Regions from separate parts of the Paenibacillus sp. J22R67 genome, predicted to be linked through region 2. Evidence: a T-box and tRNA genes for the amino acid it is inferred to sense, from the RefSeq annotation. Region 2 holds a T-box; the other holds one or more tRNA genes.
The links. The T-box of region 2 lies ahead of leuS (leucine--tRNA ligase). A T-box ahead of a tRNA ligase gene usually reads a tRNA of that ligase, here a tRNA-Leu.
Positions count from the first base shown of each region.

Region 1: it has a tRNA-Leu gene. The T-box ahead of leuS (leucine--tRNA ligase) is inferred to sense a tRNA for this amino acid. The anticodon was not compared.

Region 1 covers NZ_JCAUAX010000006.1:212,907-219,861, forward strand. Annotated here, with positions in the region: gene AC58VC_RS22980 (Tex family protein) at 1-1,248, shown strand, start outside; gene AC58VC_RS22985 (hypothetical protein) at 1,385-1,531, shown strand; gene cmpA (cortex morphogenetic protein CmpA) at 1,892-2,056, opposite strand; gene AC58VC_RS22995 (hydrolase/acyltransferase) at 2,131-2,484, opposite strand; gene AC58VC_RS23000 (SprT family protein) at 2,636-3,109, shown strand; tRNA gene AC58VC_RS23005 (tRNA-Asn) at 3,129-3,204, shown strand; tRNA gene AC58VC_RS23010 (tRNA-Ser) at 3,212-3,300, shown strand; gene corA (magnesium/cobalt transporter CorA) at 3,564-4,493, opposite strand; tRNA gene AC58VC_RS23020 (tRNA-Glu) at 4,649-4,720, shown strand; tRNA gene AC58VC_RS23025 (tRNA-Leu) at 4,738-4,819, shown strand; gene AC58VC_RS23030 (extracellular solute-binding protein) at 5,442-6,955, shown strand, end outside.
Region 2 covers NZ_JCAUAX010000002.1:1,087,718-1,094,672, forward strand. Annotated here, with positions in the region: gene leuS (leucine--tRNA ligase) at 1-1,543, opposite strand, end outside; T-box leader at 1,607-1,844, opposite strand; gene AC58VC_RS11210 (class I SAM-dependent DNA methyltransferase) at 1,914-2,675, opposite strand; gene AC58VC_RS11215 (CvfB family protein) at 2,665-3,570, opposite strand; gene rsfS (ribosome silencing factor) at 3,567-3,914, opposite strand; gene yqeK (bis(5'-nucleosyl)-tetraphosphatase (symmetrical) YqeK) at 3,933-4,499, opposite strand; gene AC58VC_RS11230 (nicotinate-nucleotide adenylyltransferase) at 4,489-5,076, opposite strand; gene yhbY (ribosome assembly RNA-binding protein YhbY) at 5,089-5,382, opposite strand; gene aroE (shikimate dehydrogenase) at 5,403-6,263, opposite strand; gene yqeH (ribosome biogenesis GTPase YqeH) at 6,281-6,955, opposite strand, start outside.

The DNA of each region.
Region 1 (6,955 bases), on a different contig from region 2:
CTGCGTAATCTGCTGCTCCAAGCACCCGTCAAAGGGCACGTTGTGCTCGGTGTCGATCCCGCTTACCGGACAGGCTGCAAGCTGGCCGTCATCGACGACACCGGGAAAATGCTTGAAATCGCCGTGACGTACCCAACACCTCCTAATAATAAGGTGGCGGAAGCCAAGGCGAAGTTCAAGCAATTGATCAGCAAGCACGGCGTAGAGCTGATCGTCATTGGGAATGGAACGGCTTCCCGTGAAACGGAGCAGTTTGTGGCGGAGCTGATTGCCGAGATCAAGGAGCAGAAGCTCAAGTACTTGATCGTCAGCGAAGCGGGGGCGAGCGTGTACTCCGCATCGAAGCTGGCGCAGACGGAGTTCCCTGACCTCGATGTCGCGGAGCGTAGCGCGATCTCGATCGCGCGGAGGCTGCAAGACCCGCTCGCGGAGCTTGTAAAGATCGAGCCGAAGGCCATCGGCGTCGGGCAGTATCAGCATGACGTTTCGCAGAAACGTCTGGATGAGAACTTGAAGGCCGTCGTAGAGTCGGCCGTTAACCATGTCGGTGTGGACCTCAACACGGCGTCCCCGTCTCTGCTCTCCTACGTGTCGGGCGTGAACGCGACACTGGCGAAGAACATCGTCAAGTATCGCGAGGAGAACGGCAAGTTCAGCTCCCGACAGGAGCTGTCGAAGGTTCCGCGCCTTGGCGCGAAAACCTTCGAGCAGTGTGTCGGGTTCATGCGGATTCCGGGCGGCCGGAACCCGCTGGACAACACCCCGATCCATCCGGAGTCTTACGACGTCGTGGATCGGCTGTTCAAGGAGCTGCGCCTGGAACTGGCGCAGCTGGGCTCGCAGCAGCTTCTATCGCTGCTGCAAACGCTGGAGCCTGAGGAGATGGCTCCGAAGCTGGGTGTTGGTGTCCCGACGCTGCGGGACATCTTAGACAGCCTGCAGCGTCCTGGGCGGGATCCGCGGGAAGAAGTCCCCGCGCCGATCTTCCGCACTGACGTGCTGCAGCTGGAAGACCTTGTGCCGGGCATGGAATTGACCGGCACGGTGCGCAATGTCATCGACTTCGGTGCTTTCGTCGATATCGGCATTAAGAACGATGGGCTGGTGCATATCTCCCAGCTCAAGAATGGCTTCGTGAAACATCCGATGGATGTTGTTTCCGTTGGAGACATTGTTCAGGTATGGGTGCTGAACGTGGATCAGAAAAAAGGACGCGTCGGCTTGACCATGAAAAAGCCGCAGCAATAAGCAAATAGATAGCAGTTGGCGGCGATGAGCTGCCGGCTGCTTTTTTTTCCACATCATCCTCTCCAACCAGAAATTGAAATTAATCCTCGTTTGGGGGCTGTCCCACCTCCTTCACAGAATATACAACGGAGTTTTGTTGGCTAACGACCGCAATGAGCATGTCCTCATTCGCCAAACGGGTCAGCCACTCGGAGGCTATGCGAAAAGGGACATTACATTCGGCAGCGATGTCCTGGATACGGATCTGGCCATTACAGCGCCTCGCAACGTCCAGAATAACTAGCTTCCTTAATTCCCACAGAAAGGGCGTATAGGAGGAGTTAGGGGTGTTAGGTACGGAATAAGACGATTTTCTTTCATGCAGCAGATACACGTTGTCTCCTTGACCTTTTTTCGTTCTACGACGTAAAACCACAGATCTTCAGCTCCCTTTATATATGTTTAGATAACAAAAAAACACACTGACCCGCAGATTACTCTGCTGGATCAAGTGTGCTTCACTCAACGGACTATTACATTTATTTACAGTATAGTGGGCTCATTTCGAATATGCAACATATTTTTTTATTTACGATTGCTGCTTCTATGTAACGGTTACGGCAAAAAAGCCAGCACCTGTTTCAAACAAGTACTAGCCCTTTTATCAGAATTTACGTTTGCCCGGTCCGTCCGTCGATTGGGTGTCAGGCCACTCCTCTTGTGAGCGGCGGGTGCGGTAAAAGTACCAGCTATCATTCAGCAATCGGATTTGTCTGCGGTTTTTGTTCTGGAAGGCCCGCATTAATTGATTACAGAGCCATTGCGGCATATGCCCATCCCCTTCTTCGCCATGTACTTATAGCATATGAAGGAAAGGGGAGTAGGGTGCAGGTCCTTATGACATTATGCTTCAAATTCCTCTTCGTACCACTGTTCGAGCTGTGCTTGAAGGGCGCGGATTTCAGTTAGCAGTGAGACCAGCGGATAGGATTTCTCCTGAATGCCGGCAAAGGATTTTTCCAAACGATTGATATACTCTAATCCTTGGATGAGCGTATACGTCGTTCCGATTAGCTCCAGGTCATCACATTCTGCAATCACTCTAGGAAGCTGAGGGACATCGTCGGCAGTCAGTTTATCTAATTCTTTGTGCAACCTTTGATTCAGAGCTGTTAGTTGATAGGAATAGGAAGATGGCATCGCAACAAATTCTACTTGCTGGTCGAGCTTGAGAATGGCATATCGCATTTGTGGCATTTGATTGGTCAAATCCTCTCTGTATAAAGCTTTCGATCTTTCTTTTCTACTTGACAGTATAGCCGTACATACGGTACAAATTCAAGTGAGAACTTGTCTAAGATGAGCTTGCGATGAAAGTTTCTAATGAAAAATCTAAGGAGCGTAGGGGATGGAGGATCGGGAACTTCAGGAGTGGATTGAGCAAATTTCTTTGGCCTCGTTTGGAAGGCCGTTTGTTCATCAGGCGCGTTTTAACCGAAGATTGAGGTCGACGGGAGGGCGCTATTTTACCAAATCCCATGATATTGAAATCTCTTGGATGCAGTGGGAGACGTTTGGTCGTGAGGAAATTGAGAAAATCATTAAACATGAACTTTGCCATTATCATTTACATATATTAAAAAAAGGTTATAAGCACCGCGATCATGATTTCAAGTCGCTGCTCGCGCAGGTTGGAGGTTCCCGCTTCTGTCAATCGCTTCCGCAGGCGCGTCAGCAAAGAGCTTATAAATACAGGCTGGAGTGCGTTAATTGCAAAACGGAGTATTTCCGAAAGCGAAAAGTGGATGTTCGCAAGTATGCCTGCGGCAAGTGTAAGGGAAAATTGAAATCGTATACACTTGACTTACCAACGCCTTCATAATAAAATAAAACTTATTCATTCCCTGATAGCTCAGTTGGTAGAGCACTCGACTGTTAATCGAGTTGTCACAGGTTCGAGTCCTGTTCGGGGAGCCATATCTTTGGAGAGATACCCAAGTGGCTATAAGGGGACCCTCTGCTAAGGGGTTAGACTGCGTAAGCGGTGCGAGGGTTCGAATCCCTCTCTCTCCGTATCGTTTTGGAAATAAGCTCAGATGGCTTTTGCGCCGTTTGGGCTTATTTTTTTTGAAGATAATGATAGGGCTTAACTGTGGGACGCTATTTCAGCTTTTTAGGGAGAAAAGCTGAAATAAGAGCCTGTAGGTCCTCTTCAGCATCCAAACTTCGCTTTTCGCCTAAATAGCGTCTCGTAGTTCCGCTAAGGGGTCTAGAAGGAATGAGATGCAGGAAGTGATGAGTCAAAGTTTGCCTTTCGATTTTCATAGTTTGCGTAGTCAGAACCAATGTTTGCGTTTAAAAAAGTACCACATCAAGAATCCGATGCCAATCATCAGAATCCAAACATACAAGTAGCCATAGTCCCAGATTAGCTCGGGAATGATTTTGAAATTCATGCCGTAGACACCGACAATGAAGGTAAGCGGCAGAAAAATCGTGCTGAAAACCGTTAATGTTTTCATAATTTCGTTCATGCGATCGGATTTCATACTCATCTGAAGCTCAAGCAGCCCAGTCAGCGATTCACGAAAAATGTCCAAGGAATCTACGACACGTGAGATGTGGTCCATAATATCGAGAAAGTAGACATCATCTTCTTCACGTGTGTAGGGGAAGGAGTGGTGCGCAATAGCCGTTAGGGTAATTCGCTCATCGACAATGACGCGGCGAAGCTGGTGCATGGTCCTTTTCAGCTGGAAAATATCCTGTGCGATGCGAATCGCAGGGTTCTGATACACGGCCTGTTCCATACTGTCCAGACGATCGTCCAGATGTTCCACGATGACGGTATAATCGTCGACACAGCGATCCAGAATGGCATGTAGAATTGCGCCAGGATGGCTGATTCGTTCAGGCACTTCTTGGCACGTGTGATAGAGCTGATCGATGAAAGGAAGCTGGTCCTTGTACACGGTAATAACAAAATTAGAGCCGATCACGATCGCAATTTCCTGGGGTTCCAGCCCCTCAGATACCGCGAAGAAGGTCAAGAAGATGTGATTTTTGTACGTATCCATCTTCGGTCGTTGGTTTAGCTTGATGGCGTCCTCAACGAGGAGCGGGTGGCACTTGAACACATTACCAAGGACGTGCTTGACTTCATCTGGTGAGGGGTTCTCCATTCTCACCCAAACGACTTCGTTTGGGGCTGGAACGCGTACCTCTTCCTCGTGGACGGTTGCTTGTGTAGATTCATATATGAGCATGGATGACAAACCAAACACCTCGGTTAGGTTGAATTGGTTTCAGCATACCATATTTGTCCGGAAGCGATCCAGATTTTGCACTTGTCAATTGAGATTTGATCCTTTATAATAACAATTGTCGTCAAAATGGGCTGCACAAGCTTACTGACTTTCGTGGCCCGTTGGTCAAGTGGTTAAGACACCTCCCTTTCACGGAGGTAACAGGGGTTCGAGTCCCCTACGGGTCAGTTTATTATCCTCTTATGCGGTCGTGGTGGAACGGCAGACACACCATCTTGAGGGGGTGGCGCTCACAAGGCGTGAGGGTTCAAATCCCTCCGACCGCATCCCAAGAAAAAATCTGAGATTCCTTGATGTATAAGGAGTCTCAGATTTTTTTGTTCTTGTATTTTATATATCTTAACGTCGTAAAACCAGCTTAACGCCAGCGTGGGAGTCTCGCTCGCGCCAAAGGTGTCCCATCCAGCCCCACAAACTGCAAAAAGTACAGCAAATGATCTCACTTTTTCCATTTTTAGAGATAAACATGTAAAAAGTACATGGCATTCATTGCCTTTTACCCTACATATGCAGAAATCACCAATTTAGCTGTATTTTTTGCAGGATATGAGTCGAAATCGAAGACTTCCGCCAAATTTGCTGCACTTTTTGCAGGATTTGTATGGCCAGACAAAGTCTCCACTCTCCTATCCAAATTCGTGGGCCCCGCCATAACATCTCCCGCCCCGCTTACGCGCACAGTTCAACCAAAGCTACCCTGAACTGAACACTTTAGCAAGCTACGTTTGCTTTTATTGTTCGTTAATGAACTGTCCTTTCGTGTGTGAAGTATTTTGAATAAACACATAATTCCGACTAAAAACACATGTAAATATTTTGTAAGTGCCAATATAATGAAAACTATCATGGGCCCATGATAATAAAGTTTATAGAGAGGGGCTACTTCATTTGAAAGCACTTTCGAATAACTATCGTTTCTTACGCAAACGGAGTACTGTCACGATAGTTGGAGCTTTGATGTCTGTTGTTATGTTAGCCGGTTGTGGTAATTCTTCTAATGATCCCAAAGCAACGTCCACTTCAAGTACTTCGGCCACTGTGCCCATTCATATTCTTTTGTCCCATTCCGAATTCGCCTATGCGAAACAAGCCAAAGAAGATGATATCTACAAAAAAGAGTTGAACCGATTATCTGGTTTCAATGTTAAGTATGATTTCTTGGGACATAGCGATTATGCTCAGCAGTTATCCCTTCGTTTTGCATCTGGTGATCTAGCCGACTTGATCCGCACGGACAGTGTAGTATCTACCATTCACAGCGGTGCTGTCGATCAAGGTGTTTTTCTCGAACTCGGTCCTCTCATTGATAAATACGCGCCTACGTTAAAAAAGAAAATACCTGCAGAATTCTGGAAAAGTCCTCGTATTTCTAAGGACGGTAAAATTTTTGGCATACCCGTTACCCGTGGGGTACCAGCTGATCGTTCTATCTTTATCCGCCAGGATTGGCTTGATAAGCTGAAAATGGATGCTCCTAAGACACTTGATGAGTACTTAGCTTTCTTCGAAGCGGTTAAAAAAGAAGATATGAACGGCAATGGGGATCCAAATGATGAGTATGGCTTAGGCATGTTCAACAATATTATTTGGACGGATATTTTCACACCTGCATTCGGTGTTCATACGAACAAGTGGAGCCTCAAGAATGGGCAACTCGTTCCTGATATTATCGACCCAAGAATGAAGGAAGCGATCGCTTTCTACAAGCAGTTATACGATAAAGGATACATTAATCCCAATTTGTTTGTGAAAAAAGAAGATGAGCAGAATGCTTCCATTGCTAAAGGGGAAGTTGGCGTTTGGGGCGCTGCTGTTTACCAATACTTGGCTGGGTACGGCAAGGATAACGCAGCAAAAACGTTTCTTAACCAACCCACTGCCTCTGTTAGCATGATTGCCCCCCCACAAGGCCCGCGTGGTGATAAGGGAATGGCACTGCAATCGGATGAGATTTATTTCGTATGGGTGATTCCGGCCAAGACCAAAAATCCAGAGAACATCATTAAGTATCTGGAGTGGGCTTACAGCAGTCCTGACGCTGATCAATTTTTTGCCTATGGCATCAAAGGGCAAAACTTCTCGGAAGAAAACGGACAGATTAAGTACGATATTAATCAGCCAGTCAATGTAGAGAAGAATGCTTTCCAAATGTATCAAGTTTCATTGAACCCGCGTGAAATTGGATTCGCAGCTCCGCTTGTGCTTAAGGCTCTGCCGGAGTCTGACAAAATTACAAAGGGTTATGCGACATCAAAAGAGAGTCTTATCCCCAATGAAGCTAAATACATGCCTCGCTTGGAGTCACTCGCAAGCCATCCGGAATTAAATATTGGAGCTGCTCAAGGCACGCTTTTCCTGGACATGTTTGCTAAGGTGCTTACAGGACGTGAACCGCTTGATTC
Region 2 (6,955 bases):
AGCGCAGGTAATACCAGCAGCTGCCAGCCCATTGCGGCATCGTATTCGTCTCGCGGCGGGCTTTCATCCCCGTTTCCGGATCGATTGTGTTCACCCATTCCGATACGTTCGCAAGTGGTGATTCCCCTGTGCCCGAAGGTTTAATTTCATCGACTTGAGGAAGCAGAAGCGGAAGCTGGTCAACCGGTACTGGCTTCATCGTGCCATCTTCCAAATGAAGAATTGGAATCGGCTCTCCCCAGTATCTTTGACGGCTGAACAACCAATCTCTCAAGCGGTAAGTGACCTTACCGCGGCCTTTGCCGCTCTCTTCAAGCCATGCGATCATATGGCTGATCCCTTGCTCAATGTTCATCCCATCAATAGGTCCGGAATTCACATGAGCGCCATCTCCAGCGTAAGCTTCTTTCTCTACATTGCCGCCTTGCACGACTTCAATAATCGGCAGATCAAACTGTTTAGCAAACTCCCAGTCACGTTGATCGTGTCCAGGCACAGCCATGATCGCTCCCGTACCGTAACCGCCAAGTACATAGTCAGCGATCCAGATCGGCACTTTCCCGCCATTTACAGGATTAATTGCATAGGCACCTGTGAATACACCTGTTTTGTCCTTAGCCAAATCTGTACGCTCTAAATCACTTTTGCGGGAAGCCTTTTCTTGATATTCCTTCACAGCAGCCGTTTGCCCGTCAGTTGTAATTTGCTCTACAAGCTCGTGCTCAGGTGCAAGTACACAATAAGTCGCTCCGAACAAAGTATCTGGACGTGTTGTAAACACAGTCAGACTCTTCTCTTCATGCCCTTCGATAGCAAATTGAACTTCAGCTCCGGTCGATTTCCCGATCCAGTTGCGCTGCATATCCTTAATGCTCTCCGACCAGTCCAGCTCTTCCAGATCCTCGAGCAAACGTTCCGCGTATTCGGTAATTCTCAAAATCCATTGACGCATCGGTTTACGGATAACCGGATGGCCTCCACGCTCACTTAGGCCGTCGATAACCTCTTCATTGGCAAGCACCGTTCCCAGTGCAGGACACCAGTTCACAGGTACTTCATCTACATAAGCAAGCCCTTTGTTGTACAGCTGGATGAAGATCCATTGCGTCCATTTGTAATACTCAGGATCCGTTGTGGAGATCTCACGATCCCAATCGTAGGAAAATCCGAGCGATTTAATTTGCCGGCGGAACGTATCGATGTTTTTCTTCGTAAAATCACGAGGGTCATTCCCCGTATCCAGCGCGTATTGCTCAGCCGGAAGTCCGAACGCGTCCCAGCCCATTGGGTGAAGAACGTTGTAGCCTCTCATCCGTTTAAAACGGGAGACGATATCCGTTGCCGTATATCCTTCCGGATGTCCTACATGCAGCCCGGCTCCTGAAGGATATGGAAACATATCCAGCGCATAAAATTTCGGCTTATCCGAGTTTTCCAGCACTTTGAATGTTTTCTTAGCATCCCAATAACCTTGCCATTTGGGCTCAATCGCTTGCGGATTGTAGCCTTGTAATTCCTTTGTTTCTTTCGTTTCCTGTGTCATGTGAAATTTCCTCCCTGTGTACGGCTATAAGCGCCAAAAAACCCCTCATCGCTAGCGGATATCGCTAGGGACGAGAGGTTAGATTCCCGTGGTACCACCCTAGTTAACACAAGGCATACTTTGCCTGTGCTCACTCTGCCCCTTAACGCGGGTGAAACGATCCGGCTAGCGCCAACGTGCGTGGCGATTCACCATCTAGCTCCAAGGCGAGTTCACTAAACGGACATCTACCGGCTTCCACCCTTTAACCGGCTCTCTGCGAGATGCTGTGCAAGTTACTAATCCTCTTCCAAGCTTTGTGATCATCTGATTAGCTTTGATTATATGTAAAATAATGCCGTACTGTCAAGCGGCGGGGCTCCTTATGCTTTTATTTCTTCGCAATAAAGAAAGCCCGCTCTGTCAGCTTCGTGGGTTGATCCCATGTAAAGTCAGCAGCCTTATGCACTTCACGAAAGCCTGCAGCCCGCAGCATCTGCTCCAGCCATTCAAGCGCATAAGCACGCTGCTCATGCGTTTCATCGATGCGCCGGAATAGTTCCTTGCCGCCTTCCTCTTTGACAAAGATGGTCAAATCGTGCTGAATTTGAACTCTTTCCTCATCCAACTCGCTTGTCCAAATATATGCTACATCATCTTCGTTCAAGAAAAAAGGTTGAGACTCCGCATAAGCAAGCAATTGCTCAGGCGTATGCACATCGAACAGGAATAAACCGCCGGGCTTAAGCCCTTCATAGGTTTGACGGAAAGCATCTACGATGTCCTCTTCTTCTAGCAAATAGTTCAGGCTATCACAGAAAGATAGAGCAGCATCAACAGGCTCCCCTAGTTCCCACTCTCGCAAATCCTGCTGAAACAAGCGAACGGATCCACCGCGCGCAAGCTGAGGCTGTTCTCCTGCTTTTTGTTCAGCTACAGCCAGCATATCCTCCGACAAGTCAATTCCTGTCATGTGATAACCTTCCAGCGCCAGCGGAATCGTCAAATTGCCAGTGCCGCAGCCGAGATCAACGATCGAAACCGGCTTCACGCCAAACCGCTCAAAGCTTTCTTTGACAAAACGAAGCCAATCCTCGTAAGGCATGCTGTTCATTAGACGGTCATACGTATAGGCAAATTTCTCATAGCTCATTTTGACTAGGATTCTCCTCTTGTTTCAGATAAGTCCAATTGTCCTCCTGATAGATGAGCCCGTCTTTCATCAGCTTGCCTAGCGCGCGCTTAAATGCCGCTTTGCTTAGACCGAACCGCTCCTTAATGATATCCGCAGACGTTTTATCTGAAAATGGCATTGCATTTCCAGGTCGCGACGCTAGAACACTAAGAATTTTCTCTGCGTCTTCATCCATCCCTTTTTCCTTCGGCTGTCTCATCGACAAGTTCACGCGACCATCCTCTTCACGAACGAAGGCGACTCGCACGTCAACCAGCTCACCAACACGAAGTAGACGAGTTCTCTCCGTAGGAACGATAAGTCCGATTATCCCGTAACCGAGAACACCGGCCTCGCAAATAACGAAAGTGCCCATCTGCAGCGGTCTGTACACGCGGGCTTTCACCCAGCGGTTGCTCCAGCTTGAAGGAGCACGCACACAGAGTGGAGCCAGATCATCCTCCAGAGCCAATTTCGCAATTAAACGACCTTGACGGTCGTGAGCTAACGTTGCAAACACCTTGTCCCCTACTTGAGGTCGCAATTCCTCAAGTTCCGGTACATGACGGTAAGGAAGAAGCAAGTTACGTCCCAATCCCATCTCCAGAAAATAGCCAAATCTCGGGTGAATATCCACTACCTCGAGTAGCCCCACTTCGCCCATCTGGACGAGCGGACGTTTCATGGTAGCCATCAGCCTGTCCTGCGTATCATGGAATAAAAAGGCTTCCACGTGCTCTCCCGGTTTGATCTTACCCACAATCTCCGCATACGGTAAAAGGACATCCTGATAGCCGTCGCTCAGGAAATAACCGTTTGGTGGAACTTCCCTCGCTACCTCAAGGGTAACGAGGGATCCTGCTTCCAGTCTCATACGCGCTCCACAACTTTGGCATCGGACCAAAGTCTTTCGATGTTATAGTATTCGCGATCATCGCGGTGGAAAACGTGCAGAACAACATCTCCTAAATCAAGCAGAACCCATCTTGCTGTATCAATACCTTCATAGCCTCTGATCGTGACGCCGTATTCATGTGCTTTCTTTCTGGCTTCGCTAGCAATTGCTTGCACTTGTGTTTCCGAATTTCCGTGGCAAATAACGAAGTAATCCGCAATCATGGATACACCTTGCAAATTAAGAGTTACAACGTCCGCTGCTTTTTTATCTTCAGCCGCCTCAACGACAAATGCTAATACTTCCTCTGGGTTTTTACTCATTCAATCAACCTCCATAAGTTAGGTGTTTATTTGTTGAATCAAATCATTCCGTGTCAAAATGGTAAGCGGATAAATTCGTTTTCCTTTTTCAATTAAAAACCGAATCGTAGAATCAAAACCGGCAACTAGCGCCTTCTCCAAGCTGATCTTGGCTTCTTCGCGGATGAGCTCCACCCCGGGGAATTCACGGCCTGGCTCCATATAATCCGCTAAACATACGATTTTGTCGAGCAGCGTCATCCGTTCGCGCCCTGAGGTATGATACCGAATAGCATCTAGTATCTCCTCATCCTGAATGCCAAATTGCGACTGAGCAATGAACGCCCCAGCATGAGCATGCCAAAGCTCCTTGTCAAAATCCAATAAATCTTGCGGCAGCCCATTCTCGCGAATAATCTTAGCTTGCTCCTGCACAGGCCAATACTTGCAATAATCATGTAAAATAGCTGCAAGATCAGCTTTGACCGGATCTCCGCCGAATCGCTTGGCAAGCATGACGCTTGTTTCCATAACACCAAGTGTGTGGAGCCAGCGCCTCTCGGGCATCTGTTCTTTAACTGCGGCGATTAGCTTCTCACGCTTCATACAATTGGTTCACCTCCATGTAGCCGTTCACAACTTCTGGAACAAGGTACCGGACCGATCGTTTCTGCCCTCGTTCCTCGCGAATAGCCGTGGATGAAATTTCAACAAGCGGCATAGGGACAATAGTTACTTGCGAGCGGATGTTAGCCGACATATGCGCCATATCCAGTTCGTACCCAGGTCTGGCTAAACCGATAAAGCGAATATGCCGCACGATGTCATCGATGCGATGCCACTGCGGCAAATACTGAACCATATCTGCACCTATAATATAAGCAAATTCTGTAGTGGGATATTCTTTGCGCAGCAGTTCGATCGTATCGATACTATAGGATACGCCGCCTTTGCTGATTTCGATATCAATTGGACGAAAAAAAGGATTCCCTTCCGCAGCAAGGCAAACCATTTCCCAGCGCTGCTGCGTAGTGGCCTTCGGTGCATTGGACTTATGCGGCGGCACATTAGCCGGCATCAGCCATACTTCGTCTAATCCTGCTTCCACCCTCGCCCGCTCCGCAGCGATCAAATGACCGGTATGGATCGGGTCGAAGGTTCCACCCATAATTCCGACAAGCATGCTTACACCTCTTTAGCTCGGCAGTTCAATCTTCTTCTTATCACGCGATTCTTTGTAAAGCACGACGATTTTACCGATCACTTGTACAAGCTCAGCACCGGATTTCTCGGACAATTCAGTACCTACCTCAGCACGATCTTCTCCGCTGTTGTTCAGCACCGTAATTTTGATCAACTCACGTACTTCCAGTGCTTCTTGGATATGACGGATTAAGTGTTCGTTCACGCCGCCTTTTCCTACTTGGAAAATCGGATCTACATGGTGCGCTAGCGAGCGCAAATAACGTTTCTGTTTGCCTGTTAACATGGATGTCCCTCTATTCATTCTTATTCAGCTAACGACTGTTCTACCACCTGTCTCATCGCCGCAACGGGCGCAGGCTTACCAGTCCAGTATTCAAAAGCAAAAGCTCCTTGATAAATAAACATACCCAGTCCGCCATGGATGCGGGATCCCAGGGCTTCAGCCTCTCGAAGGAACCTTGTAATTCGTGGATTATAGATCAAATCACTAACGAGATGATGTTCTCTTAAAAGTTCAACCGGCATTGGCAGCTCATCCGTATGTGGATGCATACCAGCCGAGGTTGTATTCAATACGAAAGCCACTTCATCAACGACATTCGAAATCTCATCAAGCCCTAGACCGATTGTCTTCGTAAAAGCGCTGATCGTCTCTGCCAGCTCCAAAGCGCGCGCTTTGGTTCGGTTAGCTATATAAATGCAGGCTGCTCCCTCTTTGGCAAGCGCATAAGCAACACCTCTAGCAGCTCCGCCTGCTCCGAGTACAAGAACGTTTTTGCCCAACAGATCGATACCAGTCTCTTCTTTAAGCGACCGTACGTAGCCAATACCATCCGTATTGTAACCGATGAGCTTGCCATCTTCATTCACGATTGTATTCACCGCGCCGACGACCCGAGCTCCCTCGTCAATTTCGTCCAAGTACTGCATAACTTCTACTTTATGTGGAATCGTGACATTAATCCCGCGATACCCCAGTGCCCGAATTCCCCGAACCGCATCCCCAAGCTCGTCAGGACGCACATGAAATGCAGCATAAACTGCGTTAATGTCTGCCTCTTGAAAAGCGCGATTCAGCATAATGGGAGAACGGGAGTGCCGTATCGGATCTCCGAATACCCCATATAGAATCGTATGACTATCAATCGCCCGGCTCTTCTCCATGGTTTCCTCTGGTCCCCCTATATCAATGACTCGCGTGTGATAACCTTGATCCCCTTCGGTGCATGAACGGCAAGCTGTGAACCGGCTAGGCTGTTCACTTTGATCCAACCTAAACCAGAGATGAGCACATCCATTTGTTTCCCCTTTGGAATGTTCAGCCCATGCTTCACAAGTGGAGGCAGCTCGTCCAAGTCCGCTTCATTCGGAGGCGCAAGCATGACGCCTTTGTGATCTGCGTACAGATCATCTGCCCGCTCCAACTTCGTGCGATGTATCTGGATCGCGTTGGACGTGTAGCATGTGAACGACTGGTGTTCGCCTTTTATAAAATCAAACCGAGCTAACGCGCCAAAAAACAACGTTTGTTCTTCATTTAACTGAAAAACAACGGGTTTGAGCGGCTTATCTGGCATGATCCGAGCCAAATCACGTTTCTTCACAACCTCGGTTAAACGGTGCAAGTGTACAATCCCCGGCGTATCTACGATAAACCGCCCATCGTCAAGCGGGATTTTGACCAAATCCAGCGTCGTTCCCGGGTACTGGGATGTCGTAAGCTCCGCTTCCAAATCGCTGTAATCGCTGATTAAACGGTTAATAAGCGTCGATTTCCCGACATTGGTAGCACCAACAACATACACATCCATGTCGCCGCGGTATTCCTGCACTGCCGTAATCACGCGATCGAAGCC